Regions from separate parts of the Aeribacillus sp. FSL K6-2848 genome, predicted to be linked through region 2. Evidence: a T-box and tRNA genes for the amino acid it is inferred to sense, from the RefSeq annotation. Region 2 holds a T-box; the other holds one or more tRNA genes.
What was found. A T-box is a leader RNA that pairs with one kind of tRNA and senses whether it is charged. The one in region 2 lies ahead of pheS (phenylalanine--tRNA ligase subunit alpha), so its partner is inferred to be a tRNA-Phe.

Region 1: it encodes a tRNA-Phe, which carries the amino acid that the T-box ahead of pheS (phenylalanine--tRNA ligase subunit alpha) is inferred to sense. The anticodon was not compared.

The regions. Positions count from the first base shown of each region.
Region 1 covers NZ_JBBOQQ010000001.1:4,227,099-4,243,508, forward strand. The annotation lists gene NSS70_RS20245 (DNA adenine methylase) at 152-1,057, shown strand; gene NSS70_RS20250 (AlwI family type II restriction endonuclease) at 1,097-1,657, opposite strand; gene NSS70_RS20255 (AlwI family type II restriction endonuclease) at 1,659-3,473, opposite strand; gene rocF (arginase) at 3,688-4,596, shown strand; gene NSS70_RS20265 (DUF2759 family protein) at 4,739-4,993, shown strand; gene rlmH (23S rRNA (pseudouridine(1915)-N(3))-methyltransferase RlmH) at 4,928-5,407, opposite strand; gene NSS70_RS20275 (CxxH/CxxC protein) at 5,533-5,688, opposite strand; gene NSS70_RS20280 (S1C family serine protease) at 5,746-6,969, opposite strand; gene NSS70_RS20285 (MBL fold metallo-hydrolase) at 7,090-7,884, opposite strand; gene NSS70_RS20290 (two-component system regulatory protein YycI) at 7,894-8,709, opposite strand; gene NSS70_RS20295 (YycH family regulatory protein) at 8,696-10,039, opposite strand; gene walK (cell wall metabolism sensor histidine kinase WalK) at 10,036-11,868, opposite strand; gene yycF (response regulator YycF) at 11,871-12,584, opposite strand; tRNA gene NSS70_RS20310 (tRNA-Phe) at 12,894-12,966, opposite strand; tRNA gene NSS70_RS20315 (tRNA-Lys) at 13,071-13,146, opposite strand; gene NSS70_RS20320 (adenylosuccinate synthase) at 13,366-14,658, opposite strand; gene dnaB (replicative DNA helicase) at 14,813-16,183, opposite strand; gene rplI (50S ribosomal protein L9) at 16,298-16,410, opposite strand, start outside.
Region 2 covers NZ_JBBOQQ010000001.1:3,142,786-3,159,195, reverse strand. The annotation lists gene NSS70_RS15255 (dUTP diphosphatase) at 1-378, shown strand, start outside; gene NSS70_RS15250 (M42 family metallopeptidase) at 428-1,513, shown strand; gene sspI (small acid-soluble spore protein SspI) at 1,528-1,752, opposite strand; gene NSS70_RS15240 (TrmH family RNA methyltransferase) at 1,820-2,602, shown strand; T-box leader at 2,652-2,882, shown strand; gene pheS (phenylalanine--tRNA ligase subunit alpha) at 2,928-3,962, shown strand; gene pheT (phenylalanine--tRNA ligase subunit beta) at 3,977-6,388, shown strand; gene rnhC (ribonuclease HIII) at 6,516-7,424, opposite strand; gene zapA (cell division protein ZapA) at 7,576-7,833, shown strand; gene NSS70_RS15215 (CvpA family protein) at 7,842-8,390, shown strand; gene polX (DNA polymerase/3'-5' exonuclease PolX) at 8,511-10,229, shown strand; gene NSS70_RS15205 (endonuclease MutS2) at 10,259-12,619, shown strand; gene NSS70_RS15200 (DUF350 domain-containing protein) at 12,643-13,053, shown strand; gene NSS70_RS15195 (long-chain-fatty-acid--CoA ligase) at 13,275-14,951, shown strand; gene NSS70_RS15190 (TetR/AcrR family transcriptional regulator) at 15,072-15,662, shown strand; gene NSS70_RS15185 (electron transfer flavoprotein subunit beta/FixA family protein) at 15,701-16,410, shown strand, end outside.

The DNA.
Region 1 (16,410 bases), 1.1 Mb from region 2:
CACGGTTGAGACTTTATTTGACGCTTACTTTTAATTTATTTCAAATAATTCCCTTTATACAACAGAACATTTGTTCCTTTCCTGTGGATCATAGTTATGTTAAATTAGTATAATGTAGTAGACAAGCTACTATTAAATTGGAGGTTATTAGATGAAACCTATTTTAAAATATCGTGGTGGAAAAAAAGCAGAAATTCCTTTCTTTATTGACCATATACCCAATGATATCGAAACCTACTTTGAACCCTTTGTCGGGGGTGGTGCTGTATTCTTCCATTTAGAACATGAAAAATCAGTTATCAATGATATTAATTCTAAGCTTTATAAGTTCTATCTTCAATTAAAGCACAATTTTGATGAGGTAACTAAACAATTAAACGAACTACAGGAAATATATGAAAAAAACCAAAAGGAATATGAGGAAAAAAAAGCTCTTGCTCCTGCTGGTGTCAGAGTGGAAAATAAAAATGAAGAACTATATTATGAGCTAAGGAACGAATTTAACTATCCATCAGGAAAATGGCTAGACGCAGTAATTTATTATTTTATAAATAAAACTGCTTATAGTGGGATGATAAGGTATAACAGTAAAGGAGAATATAACGTTCCTTTTGGAAGATACAAAAACTTTAATACAAAAATCATTACTAAACAACACCATAACCTGCTTCAAAAAACAGAAATATATAATAAAGATTTTTCTGAAATTTTTAAGATGGCAAAACCAAATGACTTCATGTTTCTTGATCCTCCATATGATTGTATTTTTAGTGATTATGGAAATATGGAGTTTACAGGTGATTTCGACGAGAGGGAACATCGTAGGCTTGCTGAAGAGTTTAAAAACTTAAAGTGCCGTGCACTAATGATCATTAGTAAAACGGAATTAACTACCGAACTATATAAAGATTATATCGTTGATGAATATCATAAAAGCTATTCTGTAAACATTAGAAATAGATTTAAGAATGAAGCAAAGCATTATATAATCAAGAACTATGATTATGTACGAAAAAATAAAGAAGAAAAATATGAGCAACTTGAACTTATTCATTAGTTAAAGGAACAATGAACTGGCATTGTTCCTTTTTCAATTTCATTTTAAATTGTACTCAATGAAAGTTAGCCATTCTTCAGCTTGATCATATCCTAAGTCACTTCGTAATAATTTTATCAGTATTTCTTTTAGTTTATTAGGATTAAAGTGTTCTCCATCACCTTTCAGCTGTGTAACTAGCTTTTTAAACTGGTCTACTGTTAATGGAATTACAGGTTCTGATTCCTTGTTAAAACCTATATGTCTTGCAAAAGAAAGATCAATACTTTTTCCTAAGAAAAGAGTATATGCTTCTATTCCTTTTTTTTTATATTCTTGTAGGTGCCTGACGACTGAATCCCCTTCATAATCTAGTTGCTTTTCCCCTATCGTGAGGGAACATTCAATTAAAATTGAAAAATGCTCATATTCAACTAATATATCTTCAACACCTGGTATGGCATTACCAATTGGATGACCTGAATCATCAAGCTTAAAGTTTGGGACTAGATTCTTATAGGAACCTAGTTTTTTAAAAACTCTATATGTGTTCCACTCGAAGTAATTTGGAGGATTTATCGTTTTTTCAACTTCTTCATAAAAGTCCAGAATATCTTGCATTTTAAAACCTTACCTCCTTGTCAACAACCCAATTATTTAAAGTTTCTTCTAAACCAGCTTTAATTTGAGTATATTTTCTTTCACACTCTATAGTTGTTCGATATAATGAGACCATCAGATTCTTAATATCATAAGAAGATAACCTTCTTCCTTTTTCAATTAATTTCTTCTGTACCATTAGGAGCATGTTAAACTGTTTTAATGAGAGAGGGATAATTCTTGTGTTTTGAACAATATTGTATTTCATAAACTCCTCAAAAGTATTCTTATTGATTTCTGGCGCAATGAATAAACAATATAGTTCTTTCTCTACTCCTTGCTTTTCTAATTCTTTTTTCTTGTTTAAATAATGCCTTGTTACTGGTTCTGATTCCATCTTAAACTGGGTTGCTCCCTTAGAAGTTGTTACTTCACCAAGAACAATAAAGTCTTCATATATAATTTCCATATCAGGCTGGTTACCTGCGGCATGAGTAACTGGTTGTAACTCTTCATCAATAACGAAGTTGTTTTTATATTCTAAAGCATTTCCAAGAATAATGAAGCCATTCCACGTAAGCCATTCAAATACAGTATTTTTATTTGCAATGAAGCGAGCTTTAATTTTCTCTTCAATCACATTCTTTTTCTCATGATATACCTCAAGAAGGTCAATGACTTCTTCAAGTTGACGTGGGTCATTAAAATCTGCTTGTAACTTTTTCTTTTTGAGTTCTAGCTGTAATTCCTTAGCATGGTAAATAACATCTTTTAATGTTTCTACATCAACTTTTTTATTAAGAGAATTATAAATGTCTTCAAGGACTTGTATTTCAACTTTAACATTTGGAAAATGTTCTACTAATTGCTCAGCTAGTCTGGTATTTTCATCTCGTATTCTATGGGCTAGATCTAAAAGTTGTTCTTTTGTCTCAAATGAAAACTGTGGTAAACTCGGATTTCCATAATATTCATGAAATTCCTCTACTCTCGTATAGTTCTTTACAACTTTTGATGAACTGATAATTTCATCAATTAAATCAGATTTTTCTGGATTTAAGACGAGTTGATTCCCTCTTGCAACAAATAGACCTGTATATCGAAAATATCTTGTGGTTGCATCTGCCACATCTCGTGCATTTCTCATTTTAGTTTCAATTTTTGACTTATGTGAAGAGTCAGATTTCCCTTCACGAATTTTACCTACATTTCCATAAATCTTTTCGAATCTTTTAAAAAAGTAATTCTCAGTAAACTCAAGTTTCTTATTTTGTCCTTTTATTTTTTCACGTTCATTACGGAACTGCATTATTTCCTCTGCAATTTCATCCACCTGATTATTATTTGTTGCTGTTAAACAGAACATAGCAATATCTAATTTACTGAGGCCGCCTACCTTTTTTAGTAAGCTAAGAACAAATACAAGAGGATTTATACTCCATTCCTCCTCGGGATATTCCTTACCTTTGTGTTGAAACGATGGATATTGCCACTTTACTAACTGTTTTAAGAAAACATCTTTGGGTCTTCGGTTATTTGCAAGCATTTTCCCTGCTTCAGTTATACGAAGATAACCTTCTTCATCTACAAATACGAAACCATAAGTTTTCATTGGTGCCACTCTGTCTCGAGTAGAAAATGCAGCTTCTTTTTTATAAGTAGTACCTAAGAATTGTGGTAAAGCAGCAAGTTCTTTAGCAAATGCCTCTTGTGCTTTATACCCTTTTACCCCTTTCCAATAACTTCCCTCAAAATTTGCTAGTACTTTTAACTCAGGCTGAATTTTTTCTGGACTTCTAGGTGAACAAGAAACATACCAATTAACTTTTTTAGCCATCTAATCCCTCCTGTAAGACCCATAAATGTGATGTATACCTAGATTATACTGATTAACCAAAAAAAGTAAATGTCCTTTACTCAAAAACTTAAATATTTTTCGTTTTTGAGTAAAAGACATAATAAATATTTATACACTTTATTGTTAAGTTGAACCATTTAGAAATAACTTTTATGCTTATAGTTAGAGTAGAATTTAAAAGGGGAATTTAAAAATTGAAGAAAAAAATATATCAATAATAGGGGTTCCAATGGATTTAGGTCAAATGCGCAGAGGTGTTGATATGGGGCCAAGCGCAATTCGATATGCTGGTATAGTTGAGCGATTAGAGCGATTAAACTATTCAATAGAAGATTTAGGAGATATCGATATTGGAAGAGCAGAGCGTAGTAATATTAGAAATGTCGAAAATTTAAGAAATTTGAAAACGGTATCAGAGGCGAATGAAAAGCTTGCCGCTAAAGTAAATGAAGTAATCCAATCAGATTCTTTTCCATTAGTGTTAGGAGGAGATCATAGTATTGCTATTGGAACATTAGCAGGCGTAGCCAAGCATTATGAAAACCTGGGAGTTATTTGGTATGATGCACATGGGGATTTAAATACAGCCGAAACATCGCCCTCAGGAAATATACATGGTATGCCATTAGCAGTAAGTTTAGGAATAGGACACCCAAGTTTAACAAACATAATGGGCTACACTCCCAAAATTAAACCAGAGAATGTCATGATTATCGGTGCACGCTCATTAGATGAAGGAGAGCGTAAATTAATTAAAGAAAAAGGTATAAAAGTATATACAATGCATGAAATTGATCGGCTGGGCATGACAAAGGTTATGGAAGAAGCAATAACATACTTACAAAACCAAAGGACAGATGGAGTGCATTTATCATTAGATTTAGATGGCTTAGATCCACACGATGCTCCTAGAGTTGGTACACCTGTTATTGGTGGTATCAGTCATAGAGAGAGCCATTTAGCAATGGAAATGTTGGCTGAATCCGGAATTATTACATCAGCAGAGTTTGTTGAAGTAAATCCAATTTTAGATGAAAAAAATAAAACAGCAACTGTAGTTGTAGCCTTAATGGGGTCATTATTTGGTGAGAAATTAAAATAAAGATGAATTATACAATGAACTCAAAAATTTTAATTCCTTTAATTTATCCTAGTAAGGGGCTTATTAATGGATTGGTTATTATTTTCACTTTAGTGACTTTACTTGGTATTCTTCAGTTTTTCAGACTATTAAGGGAAAGAACATGCTAGGCATTTTATTTGCTTTTAGCACTGTAGCTGTTTTCGGTTGGTTTACAGTAATGAAAATTTATCCATCATGGATAACCAACAGCTCACTAATTAGAAGGGTTGTCCGAAAATGCTTCGGACAACCCTTTTCTATACATTTACGATTCAAGCCACAAATCTATATTTTTTTCAAAAAACCTCATTTACTTATGGTACGGTTCACCCCTATTTATGCGAAAAGCACGGTAGATTTGTTCGAGCAAAATTAGACGCATGAGCTGGTGGGGGAAGGTCATTTTGGAAAAGGAGAGGGCTTCGTCCGCCCGTTTCATTACCTCTTTGCTTAAGCCGAGAGAGCCTCCGATTAGAAAGGCGATTTTGCTTTTTCCGTATGTGGCCAGTTTATCTATACTATGTGCGAACTCTTCCGAGGATTTCATCTTGCCTTCAATGGCAAGGGCGATGACGTATGCATCGGACGGGATTTTGGCTAAAATTCGTTCGCCTTCTTTGTTTTTGATTAGTTCCATTTCCTGCGGGCTTATTTGTTCAGGAGCCTTTTCATCAGGAAGTTCAATGATGTCAACTTTTGCGTACGATGAAAGACGCTTTAAATATTCGTCGATTCCCTGCTTTAAATATTTTTCCTTCAGCTTCCCAATCGCTATAATTTGAATGTTCAACTTTCATATTTCCCCTTTTTTATTTTATCAACATGTTGATAACTATTTCCCACATAAAATAACAAATATTCCACAGATTTTATCCACAATTGTGGATGAATACCTCTATATTTCGTGTCCGAAAATCAGTTCCCAACTATATATACTGCGGTTTTTTTGCACAATTCACAGGTTGTGGATAAGCTGTGATTAAATTCAATTTTTTGAATATTTGGTGCTATTTCATACTGGTCTACATACATGTCGATTGCTAAATCAATATGATCCTCGCAGCAATACATTTATAATCCTCCTACCCCATAATGAAAACAGGAAAGCTGATTCCGCCTTCCTGTTCTTTAAAAAGATTTTTGTTCAACGAGCTTCAGCTTCACTGTTTTCAACTCGCCATTTCGATAGAATTTTACTTCCACTGTGCTTCCAACCTTTTGGCTGTATAGCTGCTTTCGAAGCTGGAGAACATTTTCAACCTTTTTCCCAGCAAGCTCTATAATTACGTCCTTCTCTCTCAAACCTGCGCGTTGAGCTGGCGACATCGGCTCAACACTCATCACAATCACGCCGTTTTTAACGCCCTTTGGCAAATTTAATGCCTCTTCCCAATAATAGCTTGGGATGTCTTCAAGAGACTGAAGACCGATTCCCATATATGGACGCTTCACTTCGCCGAATTTTTCAAGATCATTAATAATCGGAATTGCAATGTTAATTGGGATAGACAGTCCGATTCCTTCCACCGCGGATTCAGCAATTTTCATGGAATTAATTCCAATTACTTTCCCGTCTAAATTCACAAGTGCTCCGCCGCTGTTTCCTGGATTAATCGCGGCATCCGTCTGCAGCACTTCCGCCTGCCAATCCACTGTTCCGTTTTCATCAATATCAACAGGAATGGTCCGTTCTGTTCCAGAAATAATCCCTTGTGTAACAGACCCAGCAAATTGCAAGCCGAGCGGGTTTCCGATTGCCAACACCGGCTCACCCGGTTTGACTGTGTCCGAATTGCCGAATTCAGCAACCTTCTTAACATGCTTTGCATCCACAACCAATACTGCTAAATCCATCAGCTGATCACTGCCGACAAGTTCAGCGGGAATGCGTGTTTCGTCGTTTAATACAACTTCCAATTGATGCGCTCCGGCTACAACATGATGATTTGTTACAATATAGGCTTTATCGCCTTCCTTTTTGTAGATGACCCCTGATCCTGTTCCTGCTTCTCCCTCTTGTGTTTGATCCCAGAAGCTTACTTGCTGAATATTGACGACTCCGACAACCGCATCACTCACTTTATTAACTGCTTCTGTAACTGCTGAATTCACATTTACATTTACTGTTTTGACTGGCCCTTGGACATTTCCTGTTTCCCCTTCCTCAGTTTGCTCTGGACTGATGTTCAGATTATATGGAAGAATATTGAATTGTGCTAATGCTGGAAGGGAGAAAATAACTAATAACGCGCCTAACACGGCTCCGATTAACCCAGCCAATAATGATCCGCCCCAGTTTCCCCTTTGTTTTCTGTTATTATACCGTTCAAAATCATCATCATAATATCCCATCGCCTCATCATTCCTTTCCGATGACGAATGATTTTATCTACATTATTATAGTATAACGCGAGCTGGCAGGAAAAATATATGACAACATTAACATACCCAACGATGGGGAAATTCAAACATTTAAACAGCTACGAGAGGCGTCGGTTTCTTTGGATCTGTATCATATAATTCAAATTGTTCTCCGACAACGAATCCTTTTTTCTCTAATACTTGCTGGACAGACATTCGTGCGAGCTCTTTCATATTATTTTCTTTACTTAAATGCGCCAAATAAATTCGTTTCGTCTTGTCGCCAATGACATCAGCCATAGCAAGTGCAGCATCTTCATTTGAAACATGTCCAACATCAGATAAAATTCTTCGTTTTACATTCCAAGGATACCGGCACATTCGCAGCATTTCTACGTCATGGTTGCTTTCAAAAATAAAAACATCTGCACCGCGTATGATCCCTTTCATTCTGTCGCTTACATATCCAGTATCAGTAATTAACGCTAGTTTTTTTCCACGGTGGTGAAACACAAAAAACATTGGTTCTGCTGCATCATGGGAAACGCCAAATGATTCAACCTCTAAACTTCCAAACGATTTCGTTTCGCCGATTTCAAAAGTAAACTTTTGTTCTAAATGAATTTCGCCGATTTCTCTCTCCATTGCTTTCCACGTTTTTTCATTCGCGAAAATCGGAATTTCGTATTTTCTCGCTAAAATTCCAAGTCCCTTGATGTGATCGCTATGCTCATGGGTGACTAATATACCGCTTAAATTTTTTATGTCCCGTTGAATTTCTTGAAACAAATTTTCCATTTGTTTACCACTTAATCCTGCATCGATTAACAGGGAATGTTCATCTGTTTCTACATAAATGGCATTCCCTGTGCTGCCGCTCGCAAGAACACTGAAATTAAGGCTCATTTCCTTCACTCACTCCAAATTATTATTCTCTTTCTCCGGTTTAATGACCTGACCTTCCAATGCATTCACATAATAATCTTCTGTTTTATTGACAACTACATGCCATGTCGGAGCCAAAATTTGCTGTTCCGACAGCGGGTATTGTGTGTAATATCCGTATTCTACATCGGTTACTTTACTGTTAGATTTCAAATCATTTTTTTCATAAAGAGCTTCCAATGCTTTAATCGCAGGCAATATTTCCTGCTTCTCCAATTCTTTTATATCTTCTAGCAATGTTTGCTGATAAGACACAATTTCATTTTTATCATTTAAATAAAAGACAATCATACCGATTCCATCACTTACATCTTGAAAAATAATTTTTCCTTTGTATTCCTGCAGACAAATAATTTCCCTTGTTTCTTTGCTGTAGCGCCAAAACTTGTATTGACTGCCCGCAATGATTTGTGTTGTTAAAATTTGCTTGATCTTATTTTCGATACTTTCTCCTACAATTGGAATCGGTTTGTCAAAACTCATCCGAAGCTTTGTTACCGAACGAGTCAACTCCTCATCAGGCAGCATCGGCTTTTGATTTTTCAGTTGTTCGATTTCTTCTTCCTTAAATATTTTGCTTTCTGCCGTTATATAAGAACCTTCTATTACTTCTTTTGGAAGCTTCCCAAATTGTATATTTTCCGCTGCAAACTGCTCTTCAATCGTCGTTTTCGTGATCATATCATATTTGGAGCTTTTGATTTTTTCAACATACTGAAAAGCTAAATAAATATCAAGGATCAGGAAGGCAATAATAAACACCGTTTTCGTTTTACTCCAATCCAATACCTTCCCCTCCTTTACCCGCTTTTTTCACATTCAGCCTTTGATATTTATCGTTTTCGAGTTCAATGCACCATATCGGCTCCAAATTTACGATATTTTGCCGTGACGACTGTTGTATGTCATAAGCGGGAAAAATACGTTTTATTTTGTCGGCTTCAATGCTTGGATTATCCTTAATAGCTTCAATTATATCTGCTGCTTTAGGTAAAGTCGTTTTATCTTCCCGGATAAAACCATCCAAATAAAATAACGGACGCTGATATAAGGCAATATCATTCTTTCCCCAGCTTTGCATAATCGTCGTGATCGAATAATGCGAATCGCTGAACGAAAATACTGGCAAATTTCGAACCGTTAGACGAAAATAAATTTTCTGTTCTTGATCCGTTTTTTCGAAGCGATAATCATTTAATCCTGACAGCCAACCGCCATGTTTGTTCAAAAAATCAATGCTCTGCAAGATCAATTTTCCTTTTTCCGTCGTTAAAGACTGGTCAATTGTCGGATTAACGTAAACAACCCTTTCTTTATCTTCGTTGATGACAAGCTGACGGGAGCTGTCTGTATACACAAATTCGGAAGCATTGACATCCCGTTTTACATAACTTGGATCACTAAACAATGCATTTTTAAACTGCTCACCGCTCATTGATTTTGTAAAATATTGAAGGCGATGAATCGGAAACGGCTTTTCAGGCAAAAATAATCCGTTCCAAAACACGTAGCTTTCAAAGCTTTCTTTTTCTTTATACACTTCCGTCCACAAATTGCTTAAAGCGGTTTTCACCTGTGCTTCTACAACATATTTATGCTCGTAGTCGACTAAATAAAGCTTTCGGTTCGCTTTCTCGTTTGTCAGAGGAATGTAAATCCGATCAAATTCTATATTGAAATCTTCTTCATCCGTCCAGTCGGTTATTGATAAGAGGGCTGACATCGGAATCGAGTCGTTAAAAATAACTTCAAAGTTAGGGGTTGAATTATGTATTTCCCTGTTTATCCATTGATTAAAACCATATTGCTTTTCAATCTCTCCAGAAATATTTTTGAATTCTTCTAGCTCCCACTGACGGATATCCTTCCAAATTCTTTCGATGACGATTTCGTCATAAGTTGCGTAATGTTTTATTTTTTCATGAATCATAATATGATCCGGCTGCACGACTTCATAAGGCTTTTTTGTTACATTGCTTAACGGGTTGTTTTCAATATAGTTGGAGTTCGAAATTTCCCCGTAGTTTGGCTGATATGTCCAAATATTCCAGGTGAAGAATAAACTTGTCAGCACTAAAAATGTTAAAATAATGGATTTTATCGTTTCCCGGTTCATAGCCAATCATCCTCTTGGTTCTGTTCATATGGCAATGTGAAAAATACAGTCGTGCCTTTTCCTTCTTCACTTTCCACCCAAATTTCTCCTCCGTGTGCTTCCACCATCTCTTTTGCAATTGCAAGACCTAGACCGGTTCCGCCCATTTTGCGTGATCTAGCCTTATCAACACGATAAAAACGTTCAAAAATTTTTTTCACACTTTCTTTCGGAATTCCAATGCCTTCATCTTTTACACTGACTTCAATATGGTCAACTTGTTCTTTTACTTGAAAAGAGATTTTTCCGCCTTCAGGAGAATATTTCAATGCATTGGAAATAATATTATCGAGCACTTGCGTAATTTTATCGGGTTCAATTTCTACATAAAGGCTTTTTTTCGGAATGTTTCGTACAAATGTGACATGCTGCTGCTTAGACATTTCAAAACGGTCAATAATTCTGTGGAAAAAGTCTGTGAAATTCACCATGTCTTTATTTAATTGATAATCTTTACTATCTAGTTTTGATAGCTGGAGCAAGTCATTAACCAGCCTAATCATCCGCTCCGTTTCGTTTTGCGTCACTTGTAAAAATTTTGGCGCGATCGTTTCGTCTTTCCAAGCCCCTTCCGCCAATGCTTCCAAATAACTGCGCATTGTAGTAAGCGGCGTCCGCAGCTCATGAGAAACGTTTGCGACAAATTCACGCCGCTCTTGGTTGATTCGTTCCTGCTCTGTTACATCGTAAACTACTGCAATCAATCCGTTAATATGATCTTCATCAATTTGTATCGTAGAAAAGCTGATTCGTAATATATACGGTTTTTCCTCTGTGCTGAAATCTAACAGCATCGGTTCTTGCTGGTTCACTAAATCTTCAAAAGTACATTCATCCGTTAAATCTAAAAGCTCCACAATTGATTTTCCTAAGGCTGTTTCACGTGAAACATTCAACATTTCATGGGCCGGATTGTTCATGACAATTACTTTTCCATGCCGATCTGTGGCTATGACACCTTCTGTCATATGAGTAATAATAGACGCCAGCTTTCTGCGCTCTTCTTCAGTTGTTTCCTGTGCTTCCTCCAATTTTTCCGTGAGATGATTGAATGTTAATGCAAGCTGTCCAATTTCATCTTCTCCATACACTTTTACTTTTCTGGAAAAATTCCCTTTTGCCAGCTCCAACGCTTGCCTTCTCATATCTGACAACGGACGGGTTATAGTGCGGGCAAGAAAAATTCCTAGCGCCGCGGTAATAAGAAGGGACATCCCTGTGCCTGTTGCAAAAATTTTGTTAATCGTCCGCAATTGTGAAAAAACTTCCTCCATTGAGGCAACGACATAAACAACGCCAATTGTTTCTCGTTTATAATCTGTGACGATCGGAGTCGCTGATACGTACATTCGATGCTTCGTTTGCGGATCAAGCAAAATATTGCTTTCAGGCGAACCGACGATTAAAGTCCGTTTAATCATATTTTCAGTTGTTCTTTTCCCGATCACATCTTTGTTGTAATCAGATGTCCCGATGACACGCGCATCTTGGTCCACTACGCGAACTTCATGAATTTCCTCCCGTTTAAAATCTTGCAAAATAGCAGATATCTCATCTTCCATATTCAATGATTCGTCCACTTCTTCATTCGTCATCGCTTGCTCAATCTGGTAAGCCAGCAAATCAATCCGCTGCGAAAGGGAAGATTTAAAATTTTCTATAAGAGAAGATTCCAATTCCTTAACGAAGTAAATACCGATGATTTGCATAGCCAAAATAATCAGAAGCACATAGATCAGCACAATTTTAAAATGTATCGAACGGAAAAAACTCACTCGACTGCTATACATGTTCACTGCTCCTGTTCAGGATTGCGTAAATAATAACCTACCCCTCTTCTTGTCACAATCCATATTGGATGACTTGGGTTGTCTTCAATTTTTTCCCTAAGTCTTCTAACCGTGACATCTACAGTTCTGACGTCTCCGAAATAGTCATATCCCCAAACGGTTTGCAGCAAATGCTCTCGGGTCATGACCTGTCCAATGTGCTTCGCTAAATAGTGAAGCAATTCAAACTCACGATGAGTAAGCTCGATCGTTTCTCCCCGTTTTGAAACGACATATGCATCAGGATGAATAACGAGAGAGCCGATTTGAATTTCCGACTGTTCAGAAGCCGCTTCCCTTGCAGCATTTGTTTGCTGTCTTCGTAAATTTGCCTTTACCCTTGCCAAGAGCTCTCTTGTGCTGAATGGTTTTGTCACATAATCATCAGCACCAAGCTCCAGACCAAGTACTTTATCGATTTCTGAATCTTTCGCAGTCAGCATAATAATCGGCATTTCATATTTTTTTCGAACTTCCCGGCACACTTCCATTCCATCCTTGCTGGGAAGCATAATATCTAACAATATCAAGTCAGGTTTAATTTCTTCCACCATTTCAATCGCGCTTGTTCCGTCATAAGCACAGTATACATCAAAACCTTCTTTTTTAAGATTAAACTCTAATATATCTGCAATTGGTTTTTCGTCATCAACAACTAATATTTTTTTATTTTCCATCATTTTCTCCCCTTTTGATCTATTAACTTTACTTTACCACGATTACATTCATCTCATCATCAACTTTCAATACAAATGGAAAAAACAAGCAGAAAACCCCTAGCTATTGCTAGAGGTCTTAAATTCAATAGGTTTTGGAACTTAGAGTAAACCCCTGTAAATTCCTATCAAACCTATTATATCAATTTTTATCTTATTGTAACAGCTTGAGATGAGAAATCAAATTTCTATTTACAACCACAAATGTTACCAATTTTGGTTTAACATACTTATAGCCAAAAATAGCACGGATAAACCGTGCGTATGAAGTGGCTCGGGACGGAATCGAACCGCCGACACAAGGATTTTCAGTCCTTTGCTCTACCGACTGAGCTACCGAGCCGTATAAAGTTTTCAAGAATGCGAACTCTTTTTCCCTCTCTCAACCCTTTCATATATGTGGATTCTCGAATGTGAGGCAGCTTGTATAATATTTCTCGATTGTAATGGTGAGCCATGGAGGATTCGAACCTCCGACCCTCTGATTAAAAGTCAGATGCTCTACCTACTGAGCTAATGGCTCATAAAAAATTTTTTCCTTCTAATCCATTTTAAAATTTGTCAGATGTCCCTTCCTCTTCTAGCTTTTTCGAGGATGATGGATGCATTGTGCGAACAGTTCGGAGCCAATACGCTCATTTTTCTCAAGACGTGTATAATAATATCATTTCTAGAGGGACAAAACAACGATTTTTTTTAATTTCACAAAAAAAAGAGGGAACAGCCGATCCCTCCAAGTTTATTATATTGGACTGTATACACTGCGGACAACATTTGTTTGTGAACGATCTGGACCAACTGAAAAGATGGAAAGTGGGATACCTGTTAACTGGGAAATCCGTTCAACATAATGACGTGCATTGTCAGGAAGATCGTCCAAGCTTTTTGCCCCCGTAATGTCTTCCTTCCAACCCGGCAATTCCTCATAGACAGGTTCGCACTGTGCAAGTACTTTTAAACTTGCTGGAAATTCTTCTAAAATTTCACCTTTGTATTTGTAGGCGATGCATATTTTTAATGTTTCGATTCCTGTCAATACATCGATGGAATTTAAAGATAAATCAGTTATTCCGCTTACCCGGCGCGCATGGCGAACAACAACGCTGTCAAACCAACCCACTCGACGCGGACGTCCTGTTGTTGTACCATATTCCCGTCCAACTTCACGAATTTGATCGCCAATTTCATCGTGGAGCTCTGTCGGAAACGGACCGTCTCCTACACGAGTTGTATAAGCTTTTGATACGCCGACAACATGTTTAATTTTCGTAGGACCTACACCTGCTCCAATTGTCACACCGCCTGCTACTGGATTGGAAGATGTAACAAAAGGATATGTACCTTGATCGATATCAAGCATAACACCTTGAGCGCCTTCAAATAAAACACGGCGTCCTTCATCAAGCGCGTCGTTCAGCACAACAGATGTGTCGCATACATATTGTTTGATTTGTTGGCCGTACTCGTAGTATTCATTTAAAATCTCTTCCAGTTTAAACCCTTCAACTTCGTATACTTTTTCAAACAGGCGATTTTTTTCTTCTAAATTTCTTCTCAATTTTTCTTCAAAGACTTCACGATCCAATAAATCAGCGATGCGGATGCCAATACGGGCTGCTTTATCCATATAGGCTGGACCTATTCCTTTTTTCGTCGTCCCGATCTTGTTGGCTCCTTTTCGTTCTTCTTCCACTTCATCCAATTTTAAATGATAAGGCAAAATGACGTGAGCGCGGTTGGAAATTCGCAGATTATTTGTTTGAATTCCCCGTTTATGCAAACCGTTCAACTCTTCTACCAGCGCTTTAGGATCGACAACCATTCCGTTTCCGATGACACAAATTTTATCTTGATAAAAAATACCGGATGGGATTAAATGCAGTTTATATGTTTCACCGTTAAATTTGATTGTATGGCCAGCATTGTTTCCACCTTGGTAACGGGCGATCACTTCCGCATTTTGAGAAAGGAAATCGGTTATTTTCCCTTTTCCTTCATCCCCCCATTGTGTACCAACAACAACAACTGATGACATGTGTGCACCTCCGTGTTCACCAAAAATCCAATACAAAGAAACAAGTTTATTCTACCAATTGTAGCAAGTAGAGTCAATAAAATCCGAACGTTCACTTTATTATTAAATATTTTGTTCGTGTTATATAAGATGCTTACAAAAAACAACTGCCTCATCAAGAGACAGCAGGAGGAATATGATCGTCTTCATATCTCCTTTCAAGATTTACAAATTTATTATATTCTTTTACAAATGCAAGCTGGACAGTTCCTACAGGGCCGTTCCGCTGCTTGGCTATAATGATTTCAATAATATTTTTGTTTTCTGATTCCGTATTGTAGTAATCATCTCTGTATAAAAAGGCGACGATATCTGCATCCTGCTCAATACTACCGGACTCCCGAATATCTGACATCATCGGGCGTTTATCTTGACGCTGCTCGACGCTTCGTGAAAGCTGGGATAATGCGATGACCGGCACTTCCAATTCACGTGCCAAAGCCTTAAGAGATCTTGATATTTCCGAAACTTCCTGCTGGCGGTTTTCCCGATTCCGCCCGCTTCCTTGAATTAATTGCAAATAATCTATGATAATTAAACCAAGGCCCTTTTCCTGTTTTAACCGTCTGCACTTGGCGCGAATATCACTCACTCTTATGCCAGGTGTATCATCAATATAAATGCCGGCATTTGATAAACTCCCCATTGCCATCGTCAACTTTCCCCAATCATCCGGGGTTAAATTTCCCGTTCGCAAATTTTGGGCATCTATGTTTCCTTCTGCGCAAAGCATACGCATGACAAGCTGTTCCGCACCCATTTCCAAGCTAAAAATCGCTACATTTTCGTCCGTTTTCGTCGCAACATTTTGAGCGATATTTAAGGCAAATGCAGTTTTACCGACAGACGGGCGGGCCGCTACGATAATTAAATCATTTCGCTGAAAACCGGCCGTCATACGATCCAATTCGGAAAAGCCTGTAGGAATTCCTGTAATTTCCCCTTTGCGATTGTGGAGCATTTCAATTTTATCGTATGTTCGAACAAGAATATCTTTAATGTTTTGAAACAATCCGGCTTTTCTCCGCTGCGCCACTTCCATGATGCTTTTTTCGGCTTCTGTTAAAAGTGTTTCCACATCGTCTTCCCGATTATAGCCTTCTTGAGCTATAGCCGTTGCTGTTCGTATAAGTCTTCTCAATATCGATTTTTCTTCAACAATTTTCGCATAATATTCGATATTTGCTGCTGTAGGAACGGATCCCGCTAAATCGCTTAAATAAGAAACCCCGCCAACCTCTTCCAAAATTTTCGCATCCGCCAAGTCTTTTGTCACAGTTACTAAATCGACGGGCTCTCCTTTTTCTGAAAGCCTCAACATCGATTGAAAAATCTTTTGATGGCTGGATCGATAAAAATCTTCAGGAACTAATATTTCGGAAGCTAACATAAGCGCTTCAGGTTCTAAAAAAATTGCCCCAAGCACTGCCTGCTCTGCTTCTATATTTTGTGGTGGAATTCGATCACTGACCAGAAGATCATTCAAGATGATCACCGCCTTACCGTGGACACATAAATTTTTTCTCCAAAAAGTATAAAGAGAAATGTGGCATTACTTCAAGATCAACTTCTTTCCATAATACCACATTGCTCCTTGCCATTATTCTTCTGTAACATGTACCTTTAACGTCGCCGTCACTTCCGAATGAAGCTTAATCGGAACATTTGTATAGCCTAAAGAACGAATCGCATCTGGAAGATCAATCTTCCGTT
Region 2 (16,410 bases):
GTCGAAATTGGCGAATTGGCTAATGAAACGCGCTGCTTTAAATTTTGGAGCGTTAAGCCGCCTTCCGACAGAGAGGTTATTTTGGAAGAGTATGTAGACGGCCTTCATTTTTTATTGTCGATCGGCCATGAATTGTATATTGAAAAACTGCCGGAAATGAAAGCAAAAAAAATCGATAAAAGCCTGACCGATCTTTTTTTAAACGTTTATCAAAAAACGGCAAAATTCAATGAATATTTGTCTGTCCAAGCGTATATCGATTTATTTAACGACTATGTTACACTCGGCTCTGCGCTGGGCTTTTCAGAGGAAGATATTATTTCAGCATACATGGCGAAAAATGAAGTCAATCATGCTAGACAAAATCAAGGATATTAACAATTCCGTTTGGAAAAAATGAAGAATATAAATTAAAGGAGGTTTCAGTGTGGAGAAATGGGATGAAACATTGAAAATGTTAAAAGATTTAACAGACGCGAAAGGCATCGCCGGCAATGAACGGGAAGTCAGAGAAGTAATGAGAGGGTACATAAAAGATTATGCGGATGATATCCAAACGGATGGACTCGGCAGTTTAATTGCCAAAAAAGAAGGAGAATCAGGCGGACCCAAAATTATGATCGCGGGCCATCTTGATGAGGTCGGCTTTATGGTTACGCAAATTGATGATAAAGGGTTCATTCGCTTTCAGCCTGTTGGTGGCTGGTGGAATCAAGTTATGCTCGCACAAAGAGTGACGATTGTCACCCAAAAAGGAGATGTGACCGGCATCATCGGTTCCAAGCCGCCGCATATTTTGCCGGCAGAAGCACGAAAAAAGCCTGTAGAGATCAAAGACATGTTTATTGATATTGGCGCCAGCAGCCGAGAAGAAGCGATGGAATTTGGTGTTCGTCCCGGCGACCAAATTGTGCCTTATTTTGAGTTCACCGTTATGAAAAATGATAAAATCCTTTTGGCGAAAGCTTGGGATAACCGCATCGGTTGTGCAATAGCGATCGAAGTTTTGAAAAAGCTGAAAGGGGTAAACCATCCGAACGTCGTTTACGGTGTAGGAACCGTTCAGGAGGAAGTAGGATTAAGAGGAGCCCGCACATCAGCCCATTATATTGAGCCTGATATTGCTTTCGGCGTAGACGTCGGAATAGCCGGCGACACTCCAGGCATTTCCGAAAAAGAAGCGATGGGAAAAATGGGGAAAGGTCCGCAAATTATTTTATATGATGCTTCTATGGTCTCCCATAAAGGGCTTCGCGATTTTGTCGTAGGGGTCGCTGAAGAATGCGGCATTCCATATCAGTATGATGCTATGCCGGGTGGCGGTACAGACTCCGGATCGATTCATTTAACAGGAAATGGTGTTCCAACGCTTTCCATTACGATTGCAACGCGCTACATTCATACACACGCTGCGATGATTCATCGCGAAGACTTTGAACATACGGTTCAATTATTGACAGAAGTCATTAAACGCCTCGACAAAAAAACGGTTGAAAACATTACGTACAACTAAAAAGCAGGAGCTGGTTATTTCCCAGCTCCAGTCTCTTTCAATCCTTGTTCAAGTGTTTCAACCATTTCCTGCTGATCACGCTGACTTGAATGGTTCCAGATAATTTCAAATAACACGCCTAACCCTGGAAGCATTTTTTCTTCCTTGCTATTGATGGCATCAACGATCGTTTCTCTCAGCTCGTCTTTTGAATTTTGCGATATGTTGGCAATGACTGCATTGCGCAAATCAAAATTCATATCCTTCACCTCGTTTTTCTTCATTCTTCTTTATTTTTTCTTTTGTTTTCTATAATATGTATATGAAATGAACTATCAGTTGAAGGAGACACCATCATTGAAACGGATTGCGTCAACTAAAAATGAAAGAGTAAAAGAATGGAAAAAGCTGCAATCAAGAAAAAAACGGGAAGAGCGCGGGCTGTTTTTAATTGAAGGCTTGCATTTAATCGAGGAAGCTCTCAAATACAAATCAATTGTTCAAGAGTTAATTGTTTTAGACGGAGCGAAGCTGCCAAATCATTTTTTCGAAGGTACTATTCCGACAACGATTGTTTCCAAAGAGGTGTTTTCGCTTCTGTCTGAAACGGATTCCCCGCAAGGTGTCATGGCTGTTTGTAAGCAGCTTAGGTGGGAAATCGATTTGAACGCCAAAAAATGGCTGTTAATAGATGCGGTTCAAGACCCAGGAAATCTCGGTACGATCATTCGTACTGCAGATGCGGCTGGAATGGATGTTGTGATTTTAGGTGACGGGACGGTTGATTTGTACAATAGTAAAACGATCCGGGCGACACAAGGATCAATTTTTCATTTGCCTGTGGTCAATTCGTCATTAAAACAGATTATAAACAAATTGAAGGAAGAGAAAATTCCTGTATTTGGAACTTCAACAAAAAATGCTGTTTTCTATAAAGAGATCCCTCCATCTGAAACATTTGCCCTCCTTGTAGGAAATGAGGGAAATGGGGTCTCAAAAGAGCTGCTGGATATGACGGATCAAAATTTACACATTCCGATTTATGGAAAAGCGGAGTCATTAAATGTTGCCGTTGCTTCAGCTATTTTCATGTACCATCTTCGCAAATAGTGTTGCGCCTTTAATTTCTTTTTTTTATAATTAAAAGCAATTGAATAAAGGAATAACGATGACGGAGAAGAGTAGTTTGCAGGTCGCCATTTAGGGAGAAAATGCCGTAGACTGGAAGCATTTTTATGGTAGAGGCAAACGAATTCACCTCCAGAGTTGACGCCAGGACCATGCGGAAGCATGTAAAGGCGCTCCGGCTGTGCCGTTATGATAATGAAGTGAACAAAGATTCTTTCTTTGTTAATAAGGGTGGTACCGCGAAATTCAACTCGTCCCTTTTTTGGGATGGGTTTTTTTTATTTATTTTAAAAAAGGAGGAATTTACATGCAGGAAGAATTAACAAAGCTTCGCGATGAAGCGTTGCAAAAGGTACGGGAAGCAACGGATTTAAAACAATTGCAAAATATTCGCGTTCAATATCTTGGAAAAAAAGGACCGATTACCGAAGTTCTTCGCGGAATGGGAAAGCTTTCGAAAGAAGAACGGCCGAAAATAGGTGCGTTAGCAAATGAAATTCGGGAAGTGATTGCCGGGGAAATAACAAGTAAGCAAGAACAACTCGAAAAAGCAGAAATCGAGAAAAAATTACAGCAAGAAACGATTGACGTTACCCTTCCAGGTAGACCAGTTCGAACAGGAAACCATCATCCTCTCCAAGCGGTCATTGAAGAAATTGAAGATTTGTTTATCGGCATGGGATACACAGTAGAGGAAGGTCCAGAAGTTGAAACAGATTATTACAATTTTGAAGCGCTCAATTTGCCGAAAGGCCATCCGGCAAGGGATATGCAAGATTCCTTTTACATAACTGATGAAATTTTGCTGCGCACACACACATCTCCAGTTCAGGCGAGAACGTTAGAAAAATATAAAGGGAAAGGTCCTGTAAAAATCATTTGTCCAGGGAAAGTATACAGACGTGATACAGATGATGCAACGCACTCCCATCAATTTACGCAAATTGAAGGGCTCGTTGTGGATGAAAACATTCGCATGAGCGATTTAAAAGGAACGCTCGAAGTGTTTGCGAAAAAACTGTTCGGTGAAGACAGGCAAATTCGTCTGCGTCCGAGCTTTTTCCCGTTTACTGAACCGTCGGTGGAAGTCGATGTATCCTGTTTTAAATGCTCCATGAAAGGCTGTCATGTATGCAAAGGAACAGGCTGGATTGAAATTTTAGGAGCAGGGATGGTTCATCCAAACGTTTTGGAAATGGCGGGATTCGATTCGAAAAAATACCGTGGTTTTGCATTTGGAATGGGACCGGAACGGATTGCCATGTTGAAATATGGAATTGATGATATTCGTCATTTTTATACAAACGATGTGCGTTTTTTGAAACAGTTTAAACAAGCTTAAAAGGAGGTTTTCTCATGTTCGTTTCATACAAATGGCTCTCTGAATATGTTGATCTAGACATTTCCCCTGAGGAGCTGGCTGAAAAAATAACGAAGAGCGGCATTGAAGTTGAAAATGTTCAAGCTGTTAATGAAGGAATAAAAGATGTTGTAGTTGGACAGGTGCTTGAAAAAGAACAGCATCCAAATGCAGAAAAATTAAGCAAATGTTTAGTTGACATCGGTGAAGGAGAACCAGTGCAAATTATATGCGGCGCCCAAAACGTTGAAAAAGGTCAAAAAGTGCCGGTAGCCAAAGTTGGTGCGGTTTTGCCGGGCAATTTCAAAATTAAACGGGCAAAGCTGCGCGGTGAAGAATCTAACGGTATGATTTGTTCTTTGCAAGAGCTGGGCATTGAAGGAAAGCTTGTCCCAAAAGAGTTTTCTGACGGCATTTTTGTTTTCCCTAGTGATGCTGAAGTTGGAAAAAATGCGATTGAACAGCTGTTTATGGACGATTATGTACTTGAATTAGGTCTTACACCAAACCGTTCTGACTGTTTAAGCATGATCGGTGTTGCCTATGAAGTTGCAGCAATTTTAAAGAAAGAGGTTCGAAAGCCGGAAGTTCATTATGAGGCTGCCGAAGAAAAAGCAACTGATTATATTACTGTGAATGTTGAAGCAAAAGAAGATAATCCATTCTATATAGCTAAAATTATTAAAAATGTCAAAATTGCCCCTTCCCCTTTATGGATGCAAATGCGCTTAATAAAAGCCGGAATCAGACCGCATAACAACGTCGTCGATATTACAAACTATTGTTTATTAGAATACGGCCAGCCGCTTCATGCGTTTGACTATGACCGGTTCGGATCAAAGGAAATACTCGTTCGCCGCGCACATGACGGAGAGACGATCGTGACCCTTGATGATCAAGAACGAAAGCTTACAAGCGATCACCTTGTGATCACAAATGGCAAAGTACCTGTTGCATTAGCTGGTGTAATGGGAGGGGCCGATTCTGAAGTAAGAGACGATACGACGACCGTTTTGCTTGAGGCCGCCTATTTTAAAGGCAGTGTTGTCCGAAAAGCGTCGAAGGATTTCGGACTTAGAAGTGAAGCGAGCTTGAGATTTGAAAAGGGAGTTGACCCGAACAGGGTAAAAGCTGCAGCAGAGCGGGCAGCACAATTGATCGCAAAATACGCCTCCGGAACTGTTTTAGAAGGTGAAGCAGAATTTCATGATTTTTCAATCGAGAAAAAAGTGATCACCATTTCCGCTGAGAAAATTAACAACGTTTTAGGGACAAACATTGCAGTAGATGAAATAAAAGAAATTTTTGACCGCTTGCAATTTGAAACCGTTGAAGAAAACGGTCTTTTTACAGTAACCGTTCCGACAAGAAGAGGCGATATTGCGATTGAAGAAGATTTAATTGAAGAAGTAGCCCGCCTTTACGGATATGACTATATTCCGTCAACATTGCCTGAAGGATCTTCAACATCCGGAGCATTAACAGACTATCAATTGAAAAGAAGAAAAGTGCGAAGATTTTTGGAAGGCGCCGGGCTTTATCAAGCGATCACATATTCATTAACGAGCAAAGAAAAGGCGGGACAATTTACGCTGGAGACGTCAAGCTTTACTCAATTAGCATTGCCGATGAGTGAAGAGCGGAGTGTTTTGCGTTTAAGCCTGCTTCCTCATTTGCTTGAGTCTGTAAAATATAACAAAGCGCGGCAAATCGATGATATTCATCTTTATGAAATTAGTTCTGTTTTCATTTCGGACGATGCTTTAGAAAAGCCTTTGGAAAAAGAACGTTTATCAGGCGTCATGACGGGTCACTACGTTTATCACCCATGGCAAGGGGAAAAAACAAAAGTTGATTTTTATGTTGTGAAAGGAATTTTAAACGGTTTATTTGATCTGCTTGGACTGTTGGATGAAATTGAGTATAAACAGGCAAAACGTGAAGGGCTGCATCCCGGCAGAACGGCAGATATTTATTTAAACGGATCATTCATCGGATTTGTCGGCGAATTAAATCCGGAAGTTGAAAAAGAGTATGATTTAGATGAAACATATGTTTTTGAGCTGAAGCTAGCCGATCTCATTCAATATGAAGCTAAGCCAGTCATATATACGCCGATTCCAAGGTTCCCATCTATTACAAGGGATATCGCCTTAGTCGTTGATCAGCATGTGCATGCTGGCGAGCTTCAAGAAACGATCCGGGAAGCGGGCGGAAAACTGTTAAAAGAGATTTCCATTTTCGATGTGTATGAAGGAGAACGTTTGGGAGCAGGGAAAAAATCGATCGCATTTTCACTCCGCTACTACGATCCTGAACGAACATTGACGGATGAGGAAGCAGCAAAAGCTCATGAAAAAGTAATTAAGGCGGTAGAGGAAAAATTTTCAGCAGTTCTTCGCAGCTAACGCAGGACGATAAATCCCTAAAATAATTCCAGCTAACAAATGAAGGTGCAGATAGCACCTTCATTTTTATTGAAATCATAAATTGGTCCTGCTAACCTCAGAAAATAAGATTTCCGGATTCGTCATTTCAATTCAATAGATTCAAAGCTTTTTCGGTGTTGGCAAAATGAAGCTTTGCCATTTTGCCAAGTGTGTTTTTCCCTTTTTCCTTTATTAATTTGGCAGCAGCTTCATCAACAGTATGGCTGGCTCCTTTTGGTAAATAAAATCCGGCTGCGTTGGATAAGCTGTTTAATTCTTTTAAAAAAGCATATCTTGCGATAATGGATGCTGCAGCGACAGATATGTGTATATGCTCCGCCTTCGGTTTAAAGATGGTTATGTCTTTAAACGGAACATCCCGGTCTTTAAGATATTGAAAGTAAACATTCGGCTCTGCAAACTGATCGATTAACACAGCTTCTGGTTTATCAGGAGAAATTTTCTTGAGTAAATGATGAATCGCTTGATTATGAAGGATAGCTTTCAATTTCCCTTGGTTCATTCCAGATTTTTGCAATTGATTGTATTTTTCATTGCGCAAAATTAAGAGGCTGTACGGAACTTTCTCTATTAAAGTGTTGGCGATTGAAAAAACTTGTTTGTCTGTCAAAGCCTTTGAATCTTTTACTCCAAGCTGCTGAACCAGTTTTCTTTTTTCTTTAGGGACAAATACTGCAGCAACCGTGATCGGTCCAAAATAATCCCCCGTTCCTGCTTCATCAGAGCCGATGACTGACATCTGTTGAAGCTGTTGAAGCTCATCCTCTGTTTGAGAAGGGGCTGTTTTTGCTATTTTTTCCCATCTGTTTGCTTCCTGCTGAGCGGCAGATCCTTGAAAAAGCACTTTTCCCGACTTGTAAGCAGTGATCGTACAGTTTGTCAATTTGGCAGAAAAGACGGCACCTGGAGGGGTTCTGTCTATAATGAAAGGATTATAAAAATCTTTCAAAGTTTGAATTCCCCCATGATCAACTTTTATGACGATATTGGACAATAAAAAACGCCTCGCTTTCCTAAAATGGATGCTATATTATTGTACCCTTTCTTTTGTTCTTCTTTCCATCTTTTCGACAAACATGTTATGATTATGATTAGGATTTTGAATCATTTTGTGATATTTTTTCATAGAGGATGGAGGATTCGCTTTGTCTGATCAACCTAAAAATAAAGCGACTGTTTATATATATGGACAGCAGTATTCGATTGTTGGAAATGAGAGCGTAAATCATATGAAGCTTGTCGCTTCAATTGTTGACGAAAAAATGCGGGAAATCAGTCAAAAAAACCCATCTCTAGATTTAAACAAGCTGGCAGTACTAACTGCGGTAAATGCTGTTCATGATTATCTCAAATTAAAGGAGAAATTTGAAGAACTAGAAAAGCAACTTCAGGAAAAGGATTGAAATTTAAAATGCTTGACTTGATCATTTTATTTTTCTTAGTATTCGGATTGCTCACTGGCCTTAAAAGGGGATTTATTCTCCAAGTAGTTTATTTATCAAGTGTTATAGTGTCTTTCATAATTGCCAGAACATATTTTGACGATCTTGCTCCTAAACTGGAATTATGGGTACCGTATCCAAATATAGGAGATTCAAATGCTGCTCTATCTATATTGACAGGGGGCCATTTGGAGGAAGCTTACTATCGCGGAGTTGCATTCGTGCTTTTGTTTATCGGATCAAAAATAGCGCTTCACATCATCGGATCTATGTTTGATTTTGTTGCAATGCTTCCAATACTTAAGCAAATCAACCGCTTGCTGGGTGCGGTTTTAGGTTTTGCGGAAACATACCTCATTTTATTCATTCTGCTTTTTTTGGCAGCGCTCATTCCAGCCGAGCAAATTCAAAATCTTATCGATAAATCGCTGCTGGCTGATTTAATTGTCAATCATACCCCTGTCTTATCTGATAAAATTCACGATCTTTGGATCGGCTATTTCGGTAAAGGAAGTTAGACGTAAAGGGACGATGGAAACATCTTTATTTAGACCCCCATCGTCCTTCTCTGTTTCTATTAAATAGTTCGATAGCAGGTGATTTTTATATTGTTTAAAATTCAAGAGGTGACGTAAAACATGACGGTTCACAAAAAGGATGTTGTCAGCCTGTTAAAGAAAATTGCGGTATATATGGAGTTAAAAGGCGAAAACCCTTTTAAAATCTCCGCGTTTTATAAAGCTGCCAATGCCCTTGAAAGAGATGCGAGAAGCCTATCAGACATCCACGATTTTACTTTAATCAGTGGGATTGGGAAAGGAACGAGTGCAGTCATCGAAGAATTCATAAAAACCGGCGAGTCAAAAACGCTGCAAACCTTGCAAAAGGAAGTTCCTGAAGGGTTAATCCCTCTTCTTCAATTGCCAGGGCTGGGCGGAAAGAAGATTGCAAAATTGTACAAGGATTTAGGTGTTGTGGACATCGATTCTTTAAAAAAAGCTTGTGAAGAACATAAAGTGCAAAGTTTACAAGGTTTTGGAAAAGTAACGGAAGAAAAAATATTGGCTGCGATCGATGAAATGAATAAAAAACCGGGCCGACTGCCTCTTGCTTATATGCTGCCGATTGCAGAAAAAATAGAGAAATTTTTAGAAAAAGGACAGAAAAACGGAATAGTTCGCTTTTCTCGCGCAGGAAGCTTAAGAAGAATGAAAGAAACGATAAAAGACCTTGACTTTATTATTGCGGCGGAAAATAAAGAAGCTGTGCGAGATTACATTTTAACAATGCCGAATATAACTGAAATCATTGCGAAAGGCGATACGAAAATATCGATTGAACTCAAGTTTGATGTCAAGGTTCAGGTCGATTTTCGCATCGTGCACCCAAAGGAATTCATTTCGGCTTTGCACCATTTTACAGGCTCAAAAGAGCATAATGTAAAAATGCGCCAGCTAGCGAAGGAAAGAGGAGAAAAAATAAGCGAATACGGCGTAGAAATAATAGAAACCGGAGAAGTGCTCACATTTGAGTCAGAAAAAGAGCTGTATGCACACTTTCAGCTTCCCTACATTCCGCCAGAGGTTCGGGAAGATGGGGAGGAAGTGGAAAAATACAAAGGAAATCTTATTTCGCTCGAGGAAATAAAGGGAGATCTCCATATGCATTCAACATGGAGCGACGGCGCTCATTCAATCAAGGAAATGGCTGAGGCTGCTAAAAGAAAAGGCTACAAGTACATCGCGATTACAGATCACTCGCAATTTTTAAAAGTAGCCAACGGCTTGACTCCTGAGCAGCTGAAAGAACAAAAAGAAGAAATTGACATGTTGAATGAACAATATTCTGATTTTACGATTTTCAGAGGAATCGAGATGGATATTTTGCCGGACGGTACACTTGATTATGACGACGATTGTCTAAAAGAGCTAGATATAGTTATTGCATCGATCCATTCGAACTTTTCCCAGCCGCAGAGTGTAATTATGAAAAGGCTGAAAGCAGCCCTATATAATAACCATGTTGATATTATCGCTCATCCGACTGGAAGGTTAATTGGGCGAAGAGAAGGATACGATGTTGATATAGAAATGCTTTTAGAACTTGCAAAGGAAACAGATACTATTTTAGAATTGAACGCAAATCCGAACAGGCTTGACTTATGTGTAGAACATTTGAAGAAAGCGAAGGAATACGGTGTAAAGGTTGTGATTAATACAGATGCCCACAGCATAAACATGCTAGAACATATGGAGATAGGGGTTGCGTATGCGCGGAAAGCTTTCATTCAGCCGGATGACGTTGTGAATACGTGGGATGTTGAACAATTAAAGCAATTTTTAAAAAGGAAAGACTGACCATTCAACTGTCAGGAGGTTTTGAGAAGTTGCAGGAACGAGTGTTACATGTTTTGGAATTTAATAAAATAAGGGAACTGCTGAAAGAGCATGCTTCTTCTTCTTTAGGAAAAGAGAAAGCGTTAAAGCTTATGCCATCAGGAGACATCAACGAAGTACTGAAGAGGCAGGAGCAGACAGATGAAGCACTAACAGTGCTCCGATTGAAAGGCTCTGCCCCTTTCGGAGGATTAAGCGACATACGGCCGAGCGTAAAGCGTGCGCAAATAGGCGGAACTTTAGGTCCGCAAGAGCTTGTGGCTGTTTCTGCCGTGTTATATGCTTCAAGACAAATGAAGCAATTTATTGAAAAGTTGACTCAAGAAGAGGAGGTTTCACTTCCTCATTTAGAACAATTGGTCAGCGAAATCGGAATTTATTTAAAAGAAGAAAAAGAAATTCAACGTTGCATACGCGATGACGGGGAAATTGTTGATGATGCGAGCGATAAATTAAAAGCGATAAGAGGTCAAATCCGTACACTGGAGGCTCGTATTCGCGAAAAGCTGGAATCGATCATTCGCTCCCCATCTGCACAAAAAAATCTTTCGGATGCCATTATTACGATTCGAAATGACCGCTATTGCATTCCTGTCAAACAAGAATATAGAGGAGTTTACGGAGGAATCGTCCATGATCAATCTTCCTCAGGAGCAACTCTGTTTATTGAGCCGCAGGCTATCGTAGAAGCGAGCAACTCTTTAAATGAAGCGCGGATTAAGGAAAGGCGCGAAATTGAACGGATCTTAACGGAATTGTCGAAAATGGTTGCTGACATAAGCAAGGGAATCATTCATAATATCACTGTAATGGGTGAAATCGATTTTATGTTTGCCAAGGCATTGTATGCTAAAAAATTAAAGGCTACAAAGCCAAATATAAATGATCGTGGCATTATGAAGCTATATAAAGCCCGCCATCCTCTTATTGACCCTGAAACCGTTGTGCCAAATACAATTGAACTTGGGGAAGATTTTCAATCGATTGTCATTACCGGTCCAAACACCGGCGGTAAGACGGTGACGCTGAAGACAATTGGACTGCTCGCACTAATGGCGCAATCAGGTCTGCAAATACCTGCTGAAGAAGGATCTACAATGCCGGTATTTGAGGCAGTTTACGCAGATATTGGGGATGAACAGTCAATTGAACAAAATTTGAGTACATTTTCTTCTCATATGGTGAACATCGTCAAAATTTTACAGGAACTTAATGATCGCTCACTCGTACTACTTGATGAACTTGGGGCAGGTACAGATCCTGGAGAAGGTGCTGCTCTAGCCATTGCAATTTTGGATGAAGCTTTAAACAGAGGAGCGCAAGTTGTTGCAACCACCCACTATCCCGAATTGAAAGCATACGGATTTAACCGTAAGGGCGTGATCAATGCAAGCGTTGAGTTTGATGTCGACACATTATCGCCGACGTATAAATTGTTGATCGGTGTACCTGGCCGAAGTAATGCGTTTGAAATATCAAAAAGGCTTGGATTGAGCAAAGAAATTATTGAGCGCGCCAAATCGTTCATGAGCGCTGACAGATCCAAAACGGATGCAATGATTGCCTCCCTTGAGGAAAGCAAAAAACGTGCTGAAGAGGATTGGATGGAAGCTGAAAAAACGCTGAAAGAAGCAGAAAAACTTCATAAAGAACTACAAGAACAAATCATTGAATTTAATAAGCAGAAAGACCGCCTATATCAAGAAGCTGAGGAAATGGTGAAAAAAAGGCTGGAAGAAGCGCAAAAAGAAGCAGATCAGATTATTCAAAAATTGAAAAACATGCAAAAAGAGCACAGTTCAGCTATTAAAGAGCATGAATTAATAGAAGCAAAAAAGCGGCTTGAATATGCAGCGCCTGAATTTATAAATACTGAACAAAAATCTGAAAAACAAAAAAGCAAAAAGCAGCTGCGCCCCGGCGATGAGGTAAAAGTGATCAACTTAAATCAAAAAGGACATCTGCTTGAAAAAGCAAATGAAAGTGAATGGCTTGTACAAATTGGAATATTGAAAATGAAAGTAAAAGAAGAAGATCTTGAATATATTGGCAGCCCGAAACAAGAGGGAGAAAAAACGCTCGCAACAGTAAAAGGGAAGGATTTTCATGTTTCATTAGAACTTGATTTGCGGGGAGAGCGATATGAAGATGCGCTCCTCCGTCTTGAAAAATATATTGACGATTGTCTTCTCGCAGGATATCCACGGGCGCACATTATTCATGGCAAAGGGACGGGCGCTTTAAGAAAAGGGGTGCGGGAATTTTTGCAAAACCACCGCGCTGTTAAAAACGTCCGTTTCGGTGAAGCAAATGAAGGCGGAACAGGTGTTACGATTGTCGAGTTCAAATAAACTTTTCTTTAAGGAGAGTAAACATGAATCTGTTTTGGGAAAACGTATATGTTCAAACTGCTGCTAATTATAGTGTTGTCATATTGTGCGGGGTTTTATTTTTAGTCATTTTTGAATTGGTGACGAAATATAAAAACTGGGAAGAAATCCAAAAAGGCAATGTGGCTGTTGCAATGGCAACAGGCGGCAAAATTTTCGGGATTTCAAACGTTTTCCGATTCTCAATTGAACAGCATGACGGTCTTTTTGAAATGATTGGCTGGGGCTTTTACGGATTTGCCTTGCTCTTAATCGGATATTTTATTTTTGAATTTCTGACTCCTAAATTTAATATTGATGATGAAATTCAAAAGGATAACCGTGCAGTTGGCTTTATCTCAATGGTCATATCCATAGGCTTGTCCTTTGTAATCGGAGCAGGAATTACAAATTAGGAGAGGGGAACATGGAAACGCTGGCTAAAATTTTATTTGGTTTGTGCGGTCTGTTTATTGCGATCGGTATTATTTATATGGTGTTTTTTGCTTGAAAAAGCGGAGAAAAGAAAAGGTCTCCGCTTTTTCCTATTTAAAATTCTAAAAATAATTATATTTCTGAATTTTATTTTGATATAATGAAATAAAATCATCATTATTTTTCAAAGGAGAGGAGATAAATGGAATGTCAAAAACCTTGGCTCAATTTTTATCCCTCGGAAATTCCGCATAATATCTCTTGGGAGAATAAGCCGCTTTCCAAATATTTTCAAGATACGGCTAATCAGTTTCCGAATCATACAGCCGTTTCATTTCTTGGAAAGAACATTACGTACCGCAAGCTATACGAACAGATGCTTCAATTGGCTAATTATTTGGAGCAAACAGGGTTTGAAAAAGGGGATCGGGCAGCGATTATGCTTCCAAATTGTCCACAGGCAGTTATTGCTTATTATGCAGTTCTGGAGGCAGGCGGAATAGTCGTTCAATTGAACCCTCTTTATACAGAATCAGAGCTGGAGTACCAGTTGAATGACAGCAGTGCTACACATCTCATTACATTAGATCTTTTCTATCCAAAAGCCTCGAAATTGAAATCTCTCACAAATATCAAACATATCATAATAACAAAGATCCAAGAGTATTTGCCTTTCCCAAAAAATCTTCTATACCCGCTCATTCAAAAGAAGGAGCAAAATCTTTTAATAAAGGTAAACGCAGCAAATGGTGTTCATGTATGGACAGAGATCTTAAAAACATCGCCTGCTAAAGAATTGACAGTAAATATTGATCCGAAAGAAGATATTGCCCTTTTGCAATATACAGGAGGGACGACAGGGACGCCTAAAGGGGTGATGTTGACGCATGAAAACTTAATTTCCAATACGAAAATGTGTGCTGCCTGGATGTATAAATGCAGGAAAGGAGAAGAGTCCATACTAGGAGTTTTGCCTTTTTTTCACGTATATGGCATGACGACTGTAATGAATTTATCGATCATGGAAGGTTTTAAAATGATTTTAATCCCCAAATTTGATTCAACCGAAATTTTGAAAGCGATTGAAAAAGAAAAGCCAACGCTTTTTCCAGGAGTGCCAACGATTTATGTTGCTCTTTTAAATCATAAAGATTTGCGAAAATACGACTTGTCCTCGGTTAAATATTGTATCAGCGGTTCGGCTCCTCTTCCGGTAGAAATTCAGGAGCGCTTTGAAAAAGAAACAGGCGGGAAGCTTGTTGAAGGATATGGACTCTCGGAAGCTTCTCCCGTTACGCATGCAAACTTATTTTATTCAGATGTCAAGAAAAAAGGAAGCATTGGCATCCCTTGGCCCAATACGCATGCAGCCATTTATTCGGCTGAAAAAGAAGGATTTGCAGATGTCAACGAATTCGGCGAGCTTATTGTAAAAGGACCGCAGGTGATGAAAGGCTACTGGAACAACCGAGAGGAAACGGAAGCGGTTTTCAAAGACGGATGGCTTTTTACAGGAGATATCGGCTATATGGATGAAGACGGATTCTTTTATATTGTCGATCGTAAAAAAGATATGATTATTGCTGGCGGGTACAATATTTATCCCCGCGAGATAGAAGAAGTGTTGTATGCTAATGAAAAGGTTAAAGAGGTTGTCGTTGCAGGTGTTCCGGATCCTTACAGAGGCGAGACCGTGAAAGCTTATGTTGTACCAAAGGGAGGAGCACAGCTTACGGAGCAAGAGCTTGACCAATTCGCCCGAAAACATCTTGCCCCGTACAAAGTGCCGAAAAAATACGAATTTCGCGACGAGCTTCCGAAAACAGCAGTAGGAAAAATTTTAAGAAGAAAACTAGTAGAGGAAGAAAGAAAAATATAAAACGGACATCTATCGGTTTTGAACGAGAATAAAAACTTCCCTCAATGCTTGACAAAAAGGCTTAATCTAAATATCATATAAATGAATGACCATTCATTCATTTTGAAGGGAAGATACACGTTGAAAGAAAAAAAGGCAAAATATAAACAAATCATTGATGCAGCTATTGTCGTCATTGCGGAGAACGGCTATCATTCCGCTCAGGTTTCGAAAATTGCCAAACAGGCGGGCGTAGCAGATGGAACGATTTATTTGTATTTTAAAAACAAGGAGGATATTTTAATCTCCCTTTTTCGAGAAAGATTGATGAATCATATCGCTGAAGTGAAAAAAAGCATTGATGCAAAGCAGACTGCTGCAGAAAAATTGTTTGCGTTGATCGAAAAGCATTTTCAAATGCTAGTTCATGATCGGAATTTGGCAGTGGTTCTTCAATTGGAATTGCGGCAAGTAAACAAAGAATTGCGCCGGCGCATAAATGAAATTTTTAAAGAATATTTGAAAGTAATAGACGAAGTGATCGAATTCGGAAAAAAAACGGGAGAGTTTCGACAAGATTTGGATTTAAGGCTGGCAAGACAAATGATTTTTGGGACGATGGACGAAACGGCGACAACGTGGGTAATGAAAGATCAAAAATACGATCTCCTCACAATTGCAGAAAAAATTCCTGAGCTGTTAATCAACGGATTTAAAAGCAATCATTCATAAAAAGAGAATGATCAATTTTTAAAAAGGGGATGGGAAAGGTGAATATTTTTGTCCTTATGAAAAGAACTTTTGACACAGAAGAAAAAATTTTAATTGAAAATGGATCAATCTCCGAGGATGATGCAGAATTCATCATAAACCCTTATGATGAATATGCCATTGAAGAAGCGCTGCAGCTTAAGGAGGCTCATGGCGGAGAAGTAACTGTTGTTACAGTAGGATCAGAAGAAAGCGAAAAAGAGCTGAGAACGGCTCTTGCGATGGGATGCGATAAAGCTGTCTTAATAAATATTGAGGAAGATTTGGAAGATGGAGATCAATTTACAACAGCAAAAATTCTATATGAATTTTTGAAGGATAAAGAAGCGGACATTATATTAGCTGGAAACGTTGCCATTGACGGAGGATCTGGCCAAGTAGGCCCCCGTTTGGCGGAGCTTCTTGACATTCCGTATGTCACAACGATCACAAATATTGAAATAGATGGAAAAAACGTGAAAATTGTGAGAGATGTTGAAGGGGATTCGGAAATCATTGAAACAACACTCCCTCTTTTAGTAACTGCCCAACAAGGTTTAAACGAACCGAGATACCCGTCTTTGCCGGGAATTATGAAGGCAAAGAAAAAACCGCTTGAAGAGTTGGAGCTCGATGATTTAGATCTTGAAGAAGAAGATGTCATGCCGAAAACAAAAACGTTAGAAATTTATTTGCCGCCTAAAAAAGAAGCAGGAAAAATATTGCAAGG